DNA from 2 places in the Shewanella sp. Scap07 genome. Region 2 is predicted to be linked to the other one. Evidence: predicted binding sites of a transcription regulator. Region 2 holds the regulator's gene; the other holds the start of a gene.
The links. The regulator MetJ, encoded in region 2, represses methionine synthesis genes. The targets are predictions, from matches to a motif close to TAGACGTCTAGACGTCTA.

Region 1 (8,574 bases), 280 kb from region 2:
CAAACACCACCACTTCACCAACATTGGCTTGCACACCATCAAGATAATCCGCAGCAAGTCTTACTGGGCAATCAAGGGCTTTGTTCAAGTAATCAACAACAGGTTGCATTGAAAACTCGGCGTTAAACTCTCCTTCAGTCGGGCGCCCTAAATGTGACATCACCATCACCGCTGCCCCTTTTTCAAGCGCTAGCTTAATGGTAGGCAGAGATGCGCGTAATCGTGCATCACTCGTCACGACACCGTCGCTGACAGGCACATTAAGGTCTTCACGAATAAGCACTCGCTTACCTTGAAGATCGATATCTGACATATTGATAATTGCCATCTGTGATATTTCCTCTTTGCTAATGTTAAAACTAAAAACTGGTTCCACCGCTTACAGTAAGGACAACACACTGACTGCAGGCTAAAATTTGTGTCTAAAGCTATTGTTGCTTGGCTTTTATCATCGCTAAACTGGTATCCAACATACGGTTGGCAAAGCCCCACTCGTTGTCGCACCATAAAAGTAACTTGACTAAGTGACCATCGCTGACTCTGGTTTGCGTGCCATCGACAATGCTAGAGCGTGGATCATGGTTAAAGTCACAAGAGACCAATGGCGCATTAGTAAAGCCAACAACACCTTGATACAGACCCGCCGCTGCGCCGGACAACGCTTGATTAATGGTGTCGATATCGACCCGCTTAGCTAATGTCACCGATAAATCGATTGCGGTCACATTAATCGTGGGCACGCGCACTGAAATAGCCTCAAACTTATCTTTCATTGTTGGAAGTATACGTTCAATACCACGCGCTAACTTAGTATCTACGGGAATAATCGATTGGCCTGCCGCTCGGGTACGGCGCAAATCATCATGATAGGCATCAATAACCTGCTGGTCATTCATTGCCGAATGAATCGTGGTTATTGCACCACTTTTTACGCTAAATGCACGATCGAGTACTTCAATCACCGGTACAATGCAGTTAGTCGTACAAGATGCGTTAGAAATGACACTGTGATGCGCCTGCAAAGTATGATCATTCACGCCGTAAACAATCGTGGCATCGACATCACTTGATGATGGATGGCTAATAAGTACTTGCTTAGCGCCCGCTTGAATATGTGCTTCACATGCGACGCGATCATTGAGTGCGCCGGTGGCTTCATAGACAATATCAATATCCATGTCAGCCCAAGGTAACTGACTGGCATCAGCTTGATGCAACAAGGTAATGCTATCATCGCCAACAAGCATCTTATTGCCGGCTAATTGGGCAGAAGATTGAAAACGGCCATGGGTAGTATCGTATTGAGTCAGGTGTAACATGGCTTCAGGTTTAGCGAGTTCATTAATGGCCACGATCTGGATCTGATCGCGTTTGCCCGACTCATACAGGGCTCGAAGAATTGAACGGCCAATGCGGCCATATCCATTAATAGCAACTCTGATCATTAAAGGCGTATATCCTCTATGTTAGCCATCGAGCTTACTTAAAATATGACAACGACTTATCAGTAAAATAACTGATAAGTCGTTCTATCAATGGGCAACGCTCAGGTTGCCCATGCGATATTAACCCGATTTATAAAATCGCGTTAGTTTTTGCCACTACATTGTCAACGGTGAAGCCAAAGTGCTTCATCAATGCGCCACCAGGTGCAGACTCACCGAAGGTTGTCATGCCAACTACTGCGCCGTCAAAACCAACATACTTGTGCCAGAAATCAACGTGAGCGGCTTCAATAGCAACACGCTTAGTGACACTTGATGGTAGTACTGATTGACGATATTGCTCATCTTGCTTATCAAACTCATTGGTTGATGGCATAGAAACAACACGTACCTGCTTGCCTTGTTCAGTAAGCGTAGCCGCTGAATCAAGTGCAAGTTGCACTTCACTACCGGTAGCAATCAAGATTACATCTGGCGTACCTGCACAATCACTCAGTACATAACCACCTTTAGCAACATTGGCTAACTGCTCTGCACTACGCGCTTGAGCAGGCAAACCTTGACGGCTAAATACTAACGATGTTGGCGCATCACGACGTTCAATTGCAGACTTCCAAGCCACTGCGGTTTCAGCTGCGTCACAAGGACGCCATACTGTCATATTTGGCGTCATACGTAAGTTGGCAAGTTGCTCAACAGGTTGGTGAGTTGGACCATCTTCACCTTGACCAATTGAGTCATGGGTATAAACGAAGATGTTTTGAATCCCCATCAATGCAGACATACGAACCGCATTACGTGCATATTCCATGAACATCATGAAAGTTGCACCATAGTTAATAAAACCACCATGCAACGATACACCGTTCATGATACCGCTCATACCAAATTCACGAACACCATGGTAAATATAGTTACCCGCTGGATCATCTTGAATGCCTTTAGAACCAGACCATAAGGTTAGGTTAGAACCGGCAAGGTCAGCTGAGCCGCCCATTAATTCCGGTAGGATGGCACCAAATGCACCAATGGCATTTTGTGAAGCCTTACGGCTAGCGATACCTTCAGCTTTGTCTTGGCATTCTTGAATGAAAGCCTGTGCTTTCGCTTCAAAATCAGCTGGGAGTTCACCGGTTACCACACGACGTTTGTATTCAGCAGCTAACTCAGGGAAGGCCGCTTCATACGCCGCAAACTGCTCGTTCCAAGCTGCTTCGTTGCTCGCGCCAGCTTGTTTAGCATCCCAACCTTCATACACATTGGCTGGAATTTCAAATTCACCGTGACTCCAACCTAGGAATTCACGTGCTGCTTTAATCTCATCAGCACCAAGTGGTGCGCCGTGACAGTCGTGGCTGCCAGACTTGTTTGGAGAACCAAAACCGATAACGGTTTTGCAGCAGATCATTGTTGGCTTGTCAGTAACAGATTTAGCTTCTTCGATTGCTGCGCGAATGGCGTCGCTATCATGGCCATCAACATTAGCAATCACATGCCAACCGTAAGATTCAAAACGTTTTGGCGTATCGTCAGTAAACCAGCCTTCAACATGGCCATCAATAGAAATGCCATTGTCATCCCAAAATGCAATCAGCTTACCTAGACCAAGCGTACCCGCAAGTGAACAAGCTTCATGCGAAATACCTTCCATCAAACAACCATCACCTAAGAAACAGTATGTGTTGTGGTCAACAATGTCGTGGCCAGGACGGTTAAACTGCGCTGCCAGTGTCTTTTCAGCAATGGCCATACCGACTGCATTACTGATACCAGCACCTAATGGACCTGTGGTGGTTTCTACACCTGGCGTATAACCATATTCTGGGTGACCCGGTGTTTTAGAGTGCAGCTGACGGAACTGTTTTAGTTCTGCCATAGGCAACTCATAACCCGTTAAATGAAGTAGAGAGTAGATCAGCATTGAGCCATGACCGTTAGATAGAATAAAGCGGTCTCTATCTACCCAATTTGGGTTGCTTGGGTTGTGCTTTAGGAAATCATTCCAGAGTACTTCGGCGATATCAGCCATCCCCATTGGGGCACCTGGGTGACCAGAATTAGCTTTCTGGATTGCGTCCATACTTAACACACGGATAGCGTTAGCGAGTTCTTTACGAGAAGACATGCTCTCTCCTGCTTAGGTTATTTTATAAGGTCTATAGGCGAATTTTGGGAGCCATATTTTCGCTTACATACCCGGCAGACGCAAACGTTTATTGACCAAATGGTGATATTAACAGCCAATGTGAACAATCTTATTGCTGCGAGCTAATTCACATAAAAGTAAATTACCTAAAGTTGCCTTAAGTCGTCAGCTATCAAAATGATAAGTAACCAACTGATAATTAGTACTTAAACTGCATAACATGATTTACAAGAATGACTATTAGGTCACAAGTTGAAGTAATTTTTGGCATCAGGGGGTGCGTAAAGACAGTTTTTCAATTATTATAGCCGTCTAGATGTAGATACTTCTACACACTCATTTTTGATTACTGACGAGATTTTCCAATTATGGCAAAACACTTGTTTACCTCTGAGTCGGTCTCAGAAGGTCATCCCGATAAGATCGCCGATCAGATTTCTGATGCGGTACTTGATGCAATTTTAGAGCAAGACCCTAAAGCCCGTGTGGCTTGTGAAACTTATGTCAAAACTGGCATGGTGATGGTCGGCGGTGAAGTCACGACTTCTGCATGGGTTGATATCGAAGAGATCACCCGTAAAACTGTCCGTGATATTGGTTACACCCATTCAGATATGGGCTTTGATGCCGATTCATGTGCGGTATTAAATGCCATTGGTAAGCAATCTCCAGATATCAACCAAGGTGTTGATCGTGCCGATCCAAAAGAGCAAGGCGCCGGTGACCAAGGCTTAATGTTTGGTTATGCCAATAACGAAACCGATGTATTGATGCCAGCTCCTATTACCTACTCGCACATGCTGGTTAAACGTCAGTCTGAAGTACGTAAAGATAAAACCCTACCTTGGTTACGCCCTGACGCGAAAAGCCAAGTCACGTTTGCGTATAACAGCGACGGCAGCGTTGCTGGTATCGACGCCGTGGTTTTGTCGACACAGCACAGTGAAGAAGTGAATCAAGCAGATTTGATTGAAGGCGTGATGGAAACCATCATTAAGCCGGTTTTGCCTGCTAAGTGGTTAAGCAAAGACACTAAATACTTCATCAACCCAACAGGCCGTTTTGTTATCGGTGGACCTGTGGGTGACTGTGGTTTGACGGGTCGTAAGATTATTGTTGATACCTATGGCGGCATGGCACGTCATGGCGGTGGTGCTTTCTCAGGTAAAGATCCTTCTAAAGTTGACCGCAGTGCAGCCTATGCCGCGCGTTACGTTGCTAAGAACATTGTCGCTGCTGGTCTTGCAGATCGCTGCGAAATCCAAGTTTCTTACGCTATTGGTGTGGCAGAGCCGACCTCTATCAGTGTAGAAACATTTGGTACCGCCAAGGTTGCAGAGGAACTACTGATAGACCTAGTACGTCGTCACTTCGACCTACGCCCTTACGGTCTAACTGAAATGCTAGACTTGGCTCGCCCAATCTATAAAGCAACCGCAGCATATGGTCACTTTGGTCGTGAAGAGTTCCCTTGGGAGCGTACCGACAAAGCTGAAGCTCTACGCGCTGATGCGAACCTATAATGCTTAACGCATTATAAAAAAGCCGCCTGTTTAGGCGGCTTTTTTGTTTTTACAACAGCTGACTACCAGTCAACTTTGTTGCCCTGCCAGTCAAGAAAATGTGCGCCACAAATCGGATGCACATGCTCACTGACATACAATAGCTGCTGCGCAACAAAATCCGTACTAAACAGTTTACCTGCAGGCACATTAGACTGAAACGGCTTCGACAAAGCGGTGTCGGTTGTGCCCGGATGAAAACACAGTAGTGCCACATTCTTAGCGCGGCGAGCGTACTCTATTCCCGCAGTTTGCATCAGCATATTTAGCGCCGCTTTTGAGGCTCGATAACTGTACCAGCCTCCAAGATGGTTATCGCTAATACTGCCAACCCTTGCACTCATCACGGTCAAACTACACACTTGCTTTCCCGACAGCACCGGCAACAAATGCTTCAACCACAACATGGGCACTACACTGTTAGACTGAAAACTCGCCAACATCGCTGTGGCATCAATGTCTTCAACACGCTTTTCTGGAAATTGGTCACTGTGGTGCAGCACACCATTAAAGATATACACCCGATTAATATCTCCACCGACTTCGGTCAGTAGATCTGTCATCGCGACAATACTCGCTTCACTATAGTCACATTGCCAGTCACACACATTAGGCTGGGGGTGCCGCTGTCGGTGGCGGGAGATCGCAATCACTTTTTGCTGCGAACGCAGCTTAGCAATGGTTGCTTGGGCAATTTCACTACTTGCGCCAATAACAACAGCAATGGGACTATTAGCCGTCATAATGAACAACTGCCCTCACTGCAGCGTTTTTTACCTGTTAACAAGTAGCTAATTCGATAGCGATGTTTAGCAAACCCAAGGTAGAAGATATCGGCAATTGGTTTTATCACAGGCCAACGTAAGAATGCCACGCGATACTTTTTCCCAACCAGTACCCAAGCGCGATAAGTCACATCTAAGCCCAACAAGATATTACCCTTGTCGTCCATGCCATGCAGGATCAGATTGGCACGGTTAGGATCTATCTCTGGGAATTTTTCCGCAAAACCTGTTTGATTAAGATCCTGCAGTTCGATGCTGCCATATTCATCATACTGTTTTAGCTGCTTCATCTCGGCGGCGCACAGCGGACATTGACCATCGAAAAATATTGTCAGTTTCATCTTCAACTCCCATTTCGTATCAACTAATGCCAGCTTATAGGGTGAATGATTAAAGCCCTAGTAACATTACCACGTGGCAGCCAACCGCCACAGCGGTCAGTAAGGTTCGTAATTTCAGGTAGCTTGGATCTATCCCCACCAAGGTAGCTTGACGACGCTCTACGATTAACGTGGTGATATACCCCAGCATTAACAGCGCAACTGCACCTAGCGTTGCTGTGAGCAACAAACACAACCATGCAAGCAAGCATAGAGCATTACTCAGCCCCATCACCCAATCATTGACATTATTTTGCAACGCATGGGTTTCTCGGCCCCATAAAGAGCCACTTAGAAATGCTAAAATACTGGCGCTGTAGGTGACAAAGAGCGTAGATGCCGCGTGACCAAACAATGGTTGCTGCACCATGGTCAAGCCACTGGCAATGATGAACGGTAGCAGACCTGCCACACCAAGAAGTCCCATCAATTTTGTCATTAGCGTGCCTCAATGATAACCATAACCTCATTACGTATTAGCGCGCCTATTGGTTCACTTATCGGCAGCGAGTAAGCTTAGTTATTTGACAAATAATCAATAACAACTTTAAGTTAGCGCTATAATTTGTTTTTACCGTGACCTATCAAAGCAGGCTCATTCATGACCCCTAGCCAAATCAAACTTGCCATCGCAGTAGCTGCTGTTGCGCTAATTGCAGTAGGCCTATATGTCAGCCAAACAGACAACACCGCGCCACAAACGACAGGCATGACAGATGAAAATAAAGCATCTCGCCTGGCAGCCAACACCAAGCAGATCAAAATTAGCCAAGCAAAAGATGTCACCATTGAGTCTTTAGATGCGCTAATCGCACTATTTGACTCACTCAACTACAACAACGAAAGCTGGCGTGAAGGCAACCGCGAAGTGCCAAGGCTAACGTTCAAAAGTGTCAGCGAAAAATGGCAACAAACCTCAAATGAAATCCCAGTGCAAACCAAAAAAATGGTATTTTTCCGGCTGATGGCCCCCCTCATACTGGTCGCAAACGAGAAGGTCCTTGCAGAGAGAAAGATCGCACAAGCTGCACAATTGGCTGACACCCAACTTATTGATCTGGCTGAGAAGTACCGGATAAAGACCGCTTCTACAACTCAACTTACAGAGCCTGAAAGACAAATACTGCTATCTCACATTGATATCATTCCACCTTCGCTTGCGCTTGCGCAGGCGGCCGAAGAAAGTGGTTGGGCAACCTCTCGCTTTACCGTTGAAGGCAATGCGTTTTTCGGACAGTGGGATTTTAGCGGTAATGGGATGATTCCAAAACAGCAACGCAAAGAGTTAGGTAATTATGGCTTAGCCCGCTTTGACACACCATTAGCCTCTGTTGAGGGGTATGTGCTTAATATCAATCGCAACGCTGCCTATGAAAAGTTACGCACATTACGAGCTGAGCTACGTCAGCAAAGCCTGCCTATTACCGGCATGGAGCTGGCCACCACATTGGACAAATATTCAGAACGTGGCCAAGCCTATATAGACGGTATTAGGTCAATGATCGACTTTAATAAATTACAACAGGTTGATGAAGCCTATCTCAGCAATGACCAACCGTTGCACCTAGTTGGCACTAATCAATAAGTTTGCGCTATTGCGCGCTTTTTCAGGCGCTGGTCGATGATGTAAGTCAAAATGGCGGCACATGCTAGGCCGCCAGCATCGGCGAGTAAATCAGCTAAGTCAAAAGTTCGGCTGGGGATTAACGCTTGAGAGCCCTCTTCCACCACCACAAATACCGCCACTAACAAGGTTCCCCAATAGCATTTTAGAGGCCGGAATACTCGCATCGACAAACTTAAATTGAGCAGTAGGCTTAACGTGCCAAACAACACAAAATGGCCAATTTTGTCACCATAGGGCAAAGCCCTCACCAACTCGGTAAATAGAGTCTGCTGGCCAATATTAGCACTGTAAATTGCCCAGCTGATAAATAGCAGCATCATTGCGGTGAGTAGCACAATGACGGCGTTAAATTTACTGAATTTGATTTGCGTTGGCATAGACAAGAACACAGATAAACACACCATTCATCGATGCTAACATAAGCGCTAATCGTTTCGGCTTAGTTTAACAACAATTAATATTCAGCAATCTGGTGCGCTATTTGAGCTTAACAATGATCAAAGTGTGCATATTCCATGCACATGTAGCCGACCTGCTGTAGTGACATAACCGGTACATCTATCTCTTCGCTTGAGCTAAAAGGGGTCGCTTTGTTTACAAGGGCAATACTGGCTGCATAGTCATTGGTT
Region 2 (8,574 bases):
CCAGATATTGAGGTCGAGCTGGATTTCAGCAGCCAACGGGTGGATCTGCTGTTGGATCAATTTGATTTTGTATTTCGAATGGGCAGTTTACCTGACTCTAACTTGATCGCGAGAAAACTGCTTACTCTGAGCAATGAAACCATGGCTGCGCCAGCTTACCTGCAACAAAGAGGGACGCCGAGCCACCCCAAAGAGTTAAAGCAGCATTATTGCATTACGGGCAGTATCGACCATTGGCATTATCAACACATCAGCGATCCTAAGTTGCATGCTGAGGTGGCGATTTCAGGCGGATTTAAATGCAAAAACGGCCGAGCGATGATCGCCAGTGCGATCGCTGGCAATGGTATTGTCAGGCTACCCACCTTGTACTGTCCTGACGAGCTGGCCAATCAAACCTTAGTTCCGGTTTTTAGTGACTGGAAAGTGGCCGATACCCCTGTGTACTTGGTTTACCACCAAGATCCCCATCGTGCCCTGAGGTTTAACATGTTTGCTCAGTATGTGGTCGAAGAATTTCAGCGCTATAGTGAGGAGAATTACCGCAAAAAATGATCGTTTCGCTGTACGCCTTTTAGGTGGCGGATTGCAGCGATTTTGGTGATCATTTTTGGCTGAAATAATAAAAATTTTCTGCCGTAGTGAGTTTTGATGAACTATCTTTAAATTCGATGCGTAGTAAAAGACATCACTACAACAAAAATAATATAAGGGCTGAATGAAATGAGATCACTTCATCTTTGTTTTAGCATGGCGTTAACCCTGATTTTTTCGGCAAATTTGTATGCCGAAGGGGGAGATTATGCCAACACTCAGCACTTAAAGCACTCGCCTTTAGCGCATCAAATATTCAGTGTTCAGCCACAAGCCAATGGGGTGAACCTAGTCAGCACACTAAACACATCAGATAACCCTTGGCAGCGCTCTGCCACAGTCAGTCACAGTCAGTCTTGGCCTTATGCAGCTAACCTGTCGCTGCAATATGATATTGAGCAGCCACCAGTTGATTGGATCAACGCCGGGGCGGTAAGTGGTGATATCAAAAGCCAATTAAGTGCTGAGCCAGCATTGGCGGCAGCAAAAACCACAGAGCATAATCTGACGATGAGTATGCCGCTGTCGATCGTTAATTTACCGATTGCAGTAGAGGTCACTCCCAAACTGCAAACCATAGAAAGCTATACAATCGCCGATAGCCTGTCTGCATACCGAAGTAACAGCGATACGCTAGCAGGCGATAGCCAAGTGACATCCAACCTTGATGTTGGCCTCGCACTCGAACCTGTTGATGGGTTGGTTGTGGGCGTATCTGGGCGTAATTTAGTCCCGCAAACCATCAGCGTTGATAACCCTTTTAGTGTGCAGGCGTATGACTATCAATTAGCGCCGCTGTATAACGCGGGTATCGCTTACCAGTGGCGCGCATTGAGTGTCAGTTCTGACATCGACCTTAATGCCAACCAAGGGTTTACCGATATCGAAGATAGTCAGTATGTTCGTTTTGCAGGGGCATTAAAGGCCACTGACTGGCTTTCCGTTAGCCTAGGCTATCGACATGATATGCTTGAGCACGAAGCAGATATTTACACCATTGGCACTGGCATGTCATTCGGGCCTAGCTTTAGTATTGATTTCACCGGTTTGGTTGATAGTGATGCTGCAGTCGGCGGCGTGCTTAAAACTTCTTATTATTTCTAACTCACCAGCAAGACGTCACGATAAAATCAGTGTCGCCACGCGGCTGCTTGTCGTCTGTGATTCAGCTACTCGATAATCGCGGCTTAGCTCGCGAGTTCAAATATTGATTTTGCAATTAATATCAATGCACTGAGCGAGCATAACAGCAACGTCATTGAACGAGTTTTGTCTTTATCGACATGGCCCACCATTCTATTTGCCGCAAGATAGCCAAGTACGACCGATGGCAGCAGTAATACCGACACACTGATATGTTGCCAAGTGAGCAGGCCCGTGACAGCCAAAATAGCCAGTGCAATCATCGAACTGAAAATGAAAAATGCTGATAGGGCAGCACGAAACTGTTTGGCATCTTTACCAGCAAGCAATATCGCCATCGGCGGTCCACCAATGGCAGCGATATTACCAAACACCCCAGATAATACGCCCGCAGCAAATAAGCTCTGTTTGTTAATTGCCAAATTAAACCGCAGCACACTGAGCAATACCGCAACTAATACAATGGTGGCAATGGCTAATCCCAATATCGGCGCTGGGGCAAACAGCAGTAGGGCTGCGCCAATAAAGCCACCGGGCACACGCCCCAGCAAAGCATATTGAAGACCATTAAACTGCAGCGAGGCGCGCTCTCGCATCAAAGTGAGTAGAGAAATAGAAAAGCCCATCAAAATCACCGGCGCCGGCACAAGCTGGGGATCGACCAGATACAGCAAAGGTGAGGCTACCACGGCTAAGCCGAACCCAATGAGGCTCTGGGTTAACGCGCCAGCAAAAATAATCAATGAGGCGAGTAATAAGGTTGTCGGATCAATCAAGTCGAACATAGAGCGCCTCTGCAGATAAATGAGCGATCAGGTAGAGCCTGATCTTTCAGTACGACTATTTGCTGTGATTGGCTGCGGTGGAAAACTAAAACGTGGAACGTGAACAGGTTGAAACGTCAGCCGAGATGGCCTGGCTAACATTTCAAACTCAGTAGGTAAACTAGAGCAAACGCGGTTGATCTATTCTAGTTCTTCCCACTCGATGCCCATTTCGTCCATCAAGCGTTTCACTTCTGCTGGCATGCTATCGGGCTTATCTTTAGACAAGTCTTCATCGTTAGGCAATGGCTGGCCAGTATAAGCATGCAAAAATGCTTCGCATAACAGCTCGCTGTTGGTGGCATGGCGTAAGTTATTAACTTGGCGGCGAGTACGTTCGTCAGTTAATACTTTTAAAACCTTAAGCGGAATTGAAACAGTGATTTTTTTTACCTGTTCATTTTTTTTGCCATGTTCAGCATATGGGCTTATATAATCGCCATTCCATTCAGTCATCGACTCACCTGTAAATTCTCAAATTCGGGGCAGATTTTATACCCTTACAAACTACAGTCAAATTATTGCCTCTTATTTTTGTTAATTGCAAATAGATTTCTACATGTTTGGACGTCTAAATGGCTAAAATTGGTTGACGAGGGCCACCACCTTCGGTACATTTAGACGTCCAGACATCTCTTAGGTGTCTATTTTCATATTTTAGGAGTAGATGATGACAGAGCGTAAATTGGCCACCGCAGCAGTACGTCGAGGTATTGAGTCCGATACTCAGCACGGTGCAGTTGTACCGCCTATTTATCTTTCTACCAACTACTCATTTGATGGGCATAAAAATCCACGCGATTTTGACTATAGTCGCTCAGGTAACCCTACCCGTTGTATTTTAGGTGATGCCATCGCCGAACTGGAAAAGGGCGCGACTGGCGTTGTGACCTGTACAGGTATGGCTGCCATTACCCTAGTTACTAGCTTATTGGGGCCAGATGATCTGCTGGTGGTTCCCCATGATTGTTATGGTGGCAGTTATCGACTGTTTACTAATTTGGCCAAAAAGGGCGCGTTTAAATTAGTGGTTGTCGATCAAACCGATGAGGCTGCATTAGCCGAAGCCATTAGTAAAAAGCCTAAAATGGTGTGGCTAGAAACCCCCTCTAATCCGCTTTTACGTGTTGTTGATATTGAGACGATTGCCCAGGCCAGCCACGACGTGGGAGCTCAAGTCGTTGTTGACAACACTTTCCTTTCGCCCATCCTACAGCAGCCTTTATTATTGGGTGCTGATATTGTGATCCACTCAACCACCAAGTATATCAACGGCCACAGTGATGTTGTCGGTGGTGCCGTGGTGGCTAAAGATGCAGAAGTGGGCGAGTTACTGCACTGGTGGTCAAATACCTTAGGTTTAACTGGATCTGCTTTTGATAGTTACCTGACATTGCGCGGTATACGCACCTTAGCCGTGCGTATTCGTGAGCACCAAGCTAATGCAGAGAAAGTCCTGGCCGTATTAACACGTCATGATGCGGTTGATACTGTGTACTACCCAGGTTTGCCTGATCACCCAGGACATAAAATTGCGGCTAAACAACAAGCAGGCTTTGGTGCCATGCTCAGTTTTGAATTAAAAGGTGGCGAAGCGCAACTTGTTGCCTTCCTGGATGCGTTAAACTATTTCTCTGTGGCCGAAAGTTTAGGCGGTGTGGAAAGCTTAGTGGCTGTGCCTGCCACCATGACACACCGAGCGATGGATGCACAGGCGCGCGCAGAAGCGGGCGTACACGATACCCTCATCCGTTTATCTGTCGGTATTGAAGATGGCGAAGATTTAGTGGCTGATATCAGCGCAGCGTTAGATGCCGCCAATGCGGCTAGTTGTTAAGCTCGTTTAGTAGGAGTAACAGATGACACGATGTCATTTACATAAATTTGGTGGTTCTAGCCTAGCTGACGCTGATTGCTATCGCCGTGTCGCGCATATTTTGCTGACTCATGGTCACAGCGATGATTTAATTGTGGTATCAGCAGCGGGCAAGAGTACTAATTTTCTCTATAAACTGCTTACGCTACGTGACAATGGTGAACTGTGGCAAGAAGAGCTGCAGGTGCTGATGAGTTATCAGCAAAACCTGATTGAACAACTGCTATCCAATGAGCAAGCCCGCAGCCTACGTGAACGTTTAGCCACCGACAAAGCAACGCTAATCAGCTTGTTGTCATTAGAGCGCTTAAGTGAATATCAAAGCAACCAAGTGGTGAGTTTTGGTGAACGCTGGTCGTCTTGTTTATTGGCGGCATTGCTACGTGAATCTGGCGTGGCGGCTGTTGATGTAGACGCGCGCACTTTACTCGTGGCTGATGAAGCAGCGGTGCCGCAAATTCGGTTGCAAGAGTCGAAAGACAAAGTGCAGGCCGCGCTGAGCGCTCACCCCAATCAACGAATTGTAATCACCGGATTTATTTGTGCCAACGACAGTGGCGATACATTACTGCTAGGCCGTAATGGCTCAGACTTCAGTGCCACATTGTTAGCAAGCTTAGCGGATATTGAACGCGTCACTATCTGGACCGATGTGGAAGGGGTGTTCAATGCAGACCCTAACCGTATCAATGATGCCAAACTACTTAAGAGCATGTCGTTAACCGAAGCTAACCGTTTAGCGCATTTAGGCTCTCCTGTGCTGCATAATCGCACCTTACAGCCGCTGTTCGATACAGAGGTTAGCTTAGCGGTACGTTCAAGTTACGCACCGCATACTGACTTTACCTTAATTGCCCCGAAAAGCTCGCAAGCAAGTGCGCCTGTGGTGACTAGCTTACCTTCAGTGTCATTACTGCAATTAACTGCCCGTGCACCACTGCCACAGCTGCTAGCAAGCTTTGCTCAAGCAGGGCTTACGCCTTTAGCGCATTGGCCGCTCACGCAAAACCGTGTTGAGCTAGCTTTTACCCATGAAAACGAGAAACAAGCGCTGGCAGTGATTGAGTCTAACAGCAACGAATTGGCTGTGAGCGAAGTATCAGTGAAGCAAGATTTAGGCTTAGTGGCATTAGTGAGCGCTGACGCCAATTTGTATCGCCGTGGTTTTGCCCGCTTGTTGAGTCGCGAAGCTCGGCCGCTGTGCAATGATGGCTTGAGCTTAGTCACTTTAGTGCCGAAGTCACAGGTTAACCTGTTGACCCAAAAGGTGCATCGTCGCTGTGCTGGGCCAAGAAAGCGCATTGGCGTGTTGCTGTTGGGTGTGGGTAATATCGGCGAAGCGTGGATTGATCTGTTTAAACAGGCCAGACCTAACCTCAATAAAGAGCTAGAGGCCAGCGTTGAACTCATCGGTTTGCTCAGCTCGCGCAAGGCACTGCTATCAGATACCGACATTGACCTAGACAGTTGGCAACAGCGGTTTGATAGCGAAGCTGAAGCTTGGCAATACAGCCAGTTGTTTGACAAGCTACAAGGCCTAGAGTGCGATGAGATTGTCGCGCTCGATATCAGTGCTAGCGCAGATTTAACCCTGCAATATCCTGCGTTTTTTGCCCGTGGAATCCATGTGGTCAGTGCCAACAAGTTAGCCGGTTCTGGCCCACTGGCGTTTTATCGTGAACTGAAGCAGCAGCTGGGTAATCGTCGCTTATTTTGGCGTTACAATGCCAGTTGCGGTGCCGGGCTGCCGGTACAGCATGCGCTCAATGATCTGCATAACAGCGGGGATTCAATTGAAGCGGTTGGCGGGATTTTCTCTGGCACCCTATGTTGGCTGTTTGAGCATTTTGATGCCAGCAAGCCGTTTTCGCAGTTGGTGTTAGAAGCCAAAGGTTTAGGCATCACAGAGCCCGATCCTCGCGATGATCTCTCCGGCCGTGATATGCAGCGCAAACTGCTTATTTTAGCTCGTGAGATCGGCCATGAAATTGAGCTTGAGGATATTGAACTTAATTCGTTAGTCCCACCCGAGCTGGTTGATATTTCTACTGAGCAATTTATCGAACGTATTGGTGAACTGGATGCGCAGATGCTGCAGCAATTCCAAGCGGCTGCCGAGCAAGATAAAGTGTTGCGTTATGTTGCCTCGTTGGATCAAATCGATGGCGAGCTTAAAGCGGCCGTTGGTATCCAGTGGGTTGATAGGGATCATGCTTATGCCAACCTCACACCGGGAGATAACGTGTTTGTGGTGCGCAGTGCGTTCTACCAAGACAACCCGTTAATTATTCGCGGACCAGGTGCTGGCCGAGAGGTCACTGCGGCTGCGGTGCAGTCGGATCTGGCGCAGATCTGTCGCGATCTACTGCAAGAGTAGCGATACAAACTATTGAAAAGGATGCTGCGGCATCCTTTTTTTATGCCATTTTTCCGCTAAGGTCAGTAATAGCAATCAGTATAAACCAATCGTTGTACTGTCTAATGAATAGATATTTCACCAATCAGGCATTTTTACGCTTGACTTCAACCTCAGTTTCTCTAGTATATGGACATATAGACGTCCAAACGTCCATATGTAATTAAATTAGTCGGTTTGAGGAAAAAGAAATGGCATTTCATCACGCACAACATGCAACGTCGTTAAACCAGAGCTTATCTGAGCTTAATGGTGATATTAATGTGTCATTTGAATTTTTCCCGCCTGCTAATCCAGAAATGGAAACCTTACTGTGGAACTCAATTCGTCGTTTAGAGCCGCTAAACCCTAAATTTGTGTCAGTGACCTACGGCGCAAACTCTGGCGTACGTGATAGAACCCACGGGGTGATTGAGCGTATCCAAAAAGAGACTGATCTGGTTGCCGCGCCTCACCTAACATTAGTTGATGCCAGCGATGAAGAGCTGATTGAGTTGGCGAAACATTACTGGAATTCTGGTATACGCGATATTGTTGCTTTGCGTGGTGATTTACCTGATGGCAGCCCTAAACCGACGCGTTTTGCCAATGACCTTGTGCGCTTGTTGCGCTCGGTTGCTGATTTTGATATCTCAGTTGCTGCATACCCAGAAGTGCATCCTGATGCCACCAATGCCCAAGCGGATTTGATTAACCTCAAGAAGAAGATTGATGCTGGTGCTAACCGTGCGATTACTCAGTTCTTCTACGACGTTGAGTCATACCTACGTTTCCGCGACCGTTGTGTTGCCGCTGGTATTGACGTGGAAATCGTACCTGGCATCCTGCCGGTTACTAACTTTAAGCAATTGAAGCGCTTTGCAGGCATGACTAATGTGTCGATTCCTGGCTGGTTGCATAAGCAATTTGAAGGTTTAGATGACGACCCATCGACCCGCGCGTTGGTTGGCGCTAACGTGGCGATTGATATGGTTAAAGTCTTGTCGCGCGAAGGCGTGAAAGATTTCCACTTTTACACCCTAAACCGAGCCGAACTTACCTACGCAATTTGCCACACTCTTGGGGTTCGTCCAGCTAAATAGCAGGCATTTTGAATCTATGAATACTCAAACCTCGCCACCGTGCGAGGTTTTTTGTCTCTATCAAGGTTGGTTGAATGGCATTACTCCTAAGCGGTTAATATCGATACTCTATACTTATCGACTATGAACCGCCGCGGTGCTCAATCAACTTGCTAACAATGGATTAGCTTAAGGATATTATGTCATCATCAATATGTCCGTTATGCCAGCAAGATAACCGCTGTGCCTTAACGCAGCAACAGCCCGCTGCACAGTGTTGGTGTATGCAGCAAACGTTTCCAGCTAAAGCGACACTGGCCGGGCGTAACTTGCCGTCACAGCAGTGCTTATGCCAGTCTTGTGTGCAGAGATTACTTGAAGAGGCCAGCCAAGGGATTAAACGCTTAGACTAAGCAAAGCCATCTTCACTGGGTGCAGGCTGTTGACATATTAGGGCTGGGTCACCATGTTGATTAACACTTGTTAAGACTATTTGTGTTGGCCTCATGCCCAAGTTGACTTACTATCAATTGAGTAATACCTAAAGGGACGATGATGAAAAAGTTAATGTTAGCGATGATGTGTGGCGGCGCACTGATCGGCTGTGAAGATGCCGCCAAAGCGATTGATGATGCGCAACAAGCTGCCAATGAAGCGGTA

Region 1: a site for MetJ is predicted at 3,897-3,914, ahead of metK (methionine adenosyltransferase). Genes of this name have one in related genera too.

Annotation. Positions count from the first base shown of each region.
Region 1 is NZ_CP041329.1:936,359-944,932, reverse strand. Features, by position in the region: gene FLM48_RS04080 (phosphoglycerate kinase) at 1-328, opposite strand, end outside; gene epd (erythrose-4-phosphate dehydrogenase) at 429-1,445, opposite strand; gene tkt (transketolase) at 1,576-3,570, opposite strand; gene metK (methionine adenosyltransferase) at 3,960-5,114, shown strand; gene FLM48_RS04060 (SDR family NAD(P)-dependent oxidoreductase) at 5,177-5,896, opposite strand; gene FLM48_RS04055 (thiol-disulfide oxidoreductase DCC family protein) at 5,893-6,279, opposite strand; gene FLM48_RS04050 (DUF3429 domain-containing protein) at 6,329-6,757, opposite strand; gene FLM48_RS04045 (glucosaminidase domain-containing protein) at 6,920-7,903, shown strand; gene FLM48_RS04040 (VanZ family protein) at 7,897-8,349, opposite strand; gene FLM48_RS04035 (hypothetical protein) at 8,433-8,574, opposite strand, start outside.
Region 2 is NZ_CP041329.1:656,396-664,969, forward strand. Features, by position in the region: gene FLM48_RS02875 (LysR family transcriptional regulator) at 1-555, shown strand, start outside; gene traF (conjugal transfer protein TraF) at 724-1,698, shown strand; gene FLM48_RS02885 (sulfite exporter TauE/SafE family protein) at 1,782-2,522, opposite strand; gene metJ (met regulon transcriptional regulator MetJ) at 2,703-3,017, opposite strand; gene metB (cystathionine gamma-synthase) at 3,232-4,398, shown strand; gene FLM48_RS02900 (bifunctional aspartate kinase/homoserine dehydrogenase II) at 4,421-6,814, shown strand; gene metF (methylenetetrahydrofolate reductase) at 7,045-7,935, shown strand; gene FLM48_RS02910 (cysteine-rich CWC family protein) at 8,115-8,327, shown strand; gene FLM48_RS02915 (hypothetical protein) at 8,467-8,574, shown strand, end outside.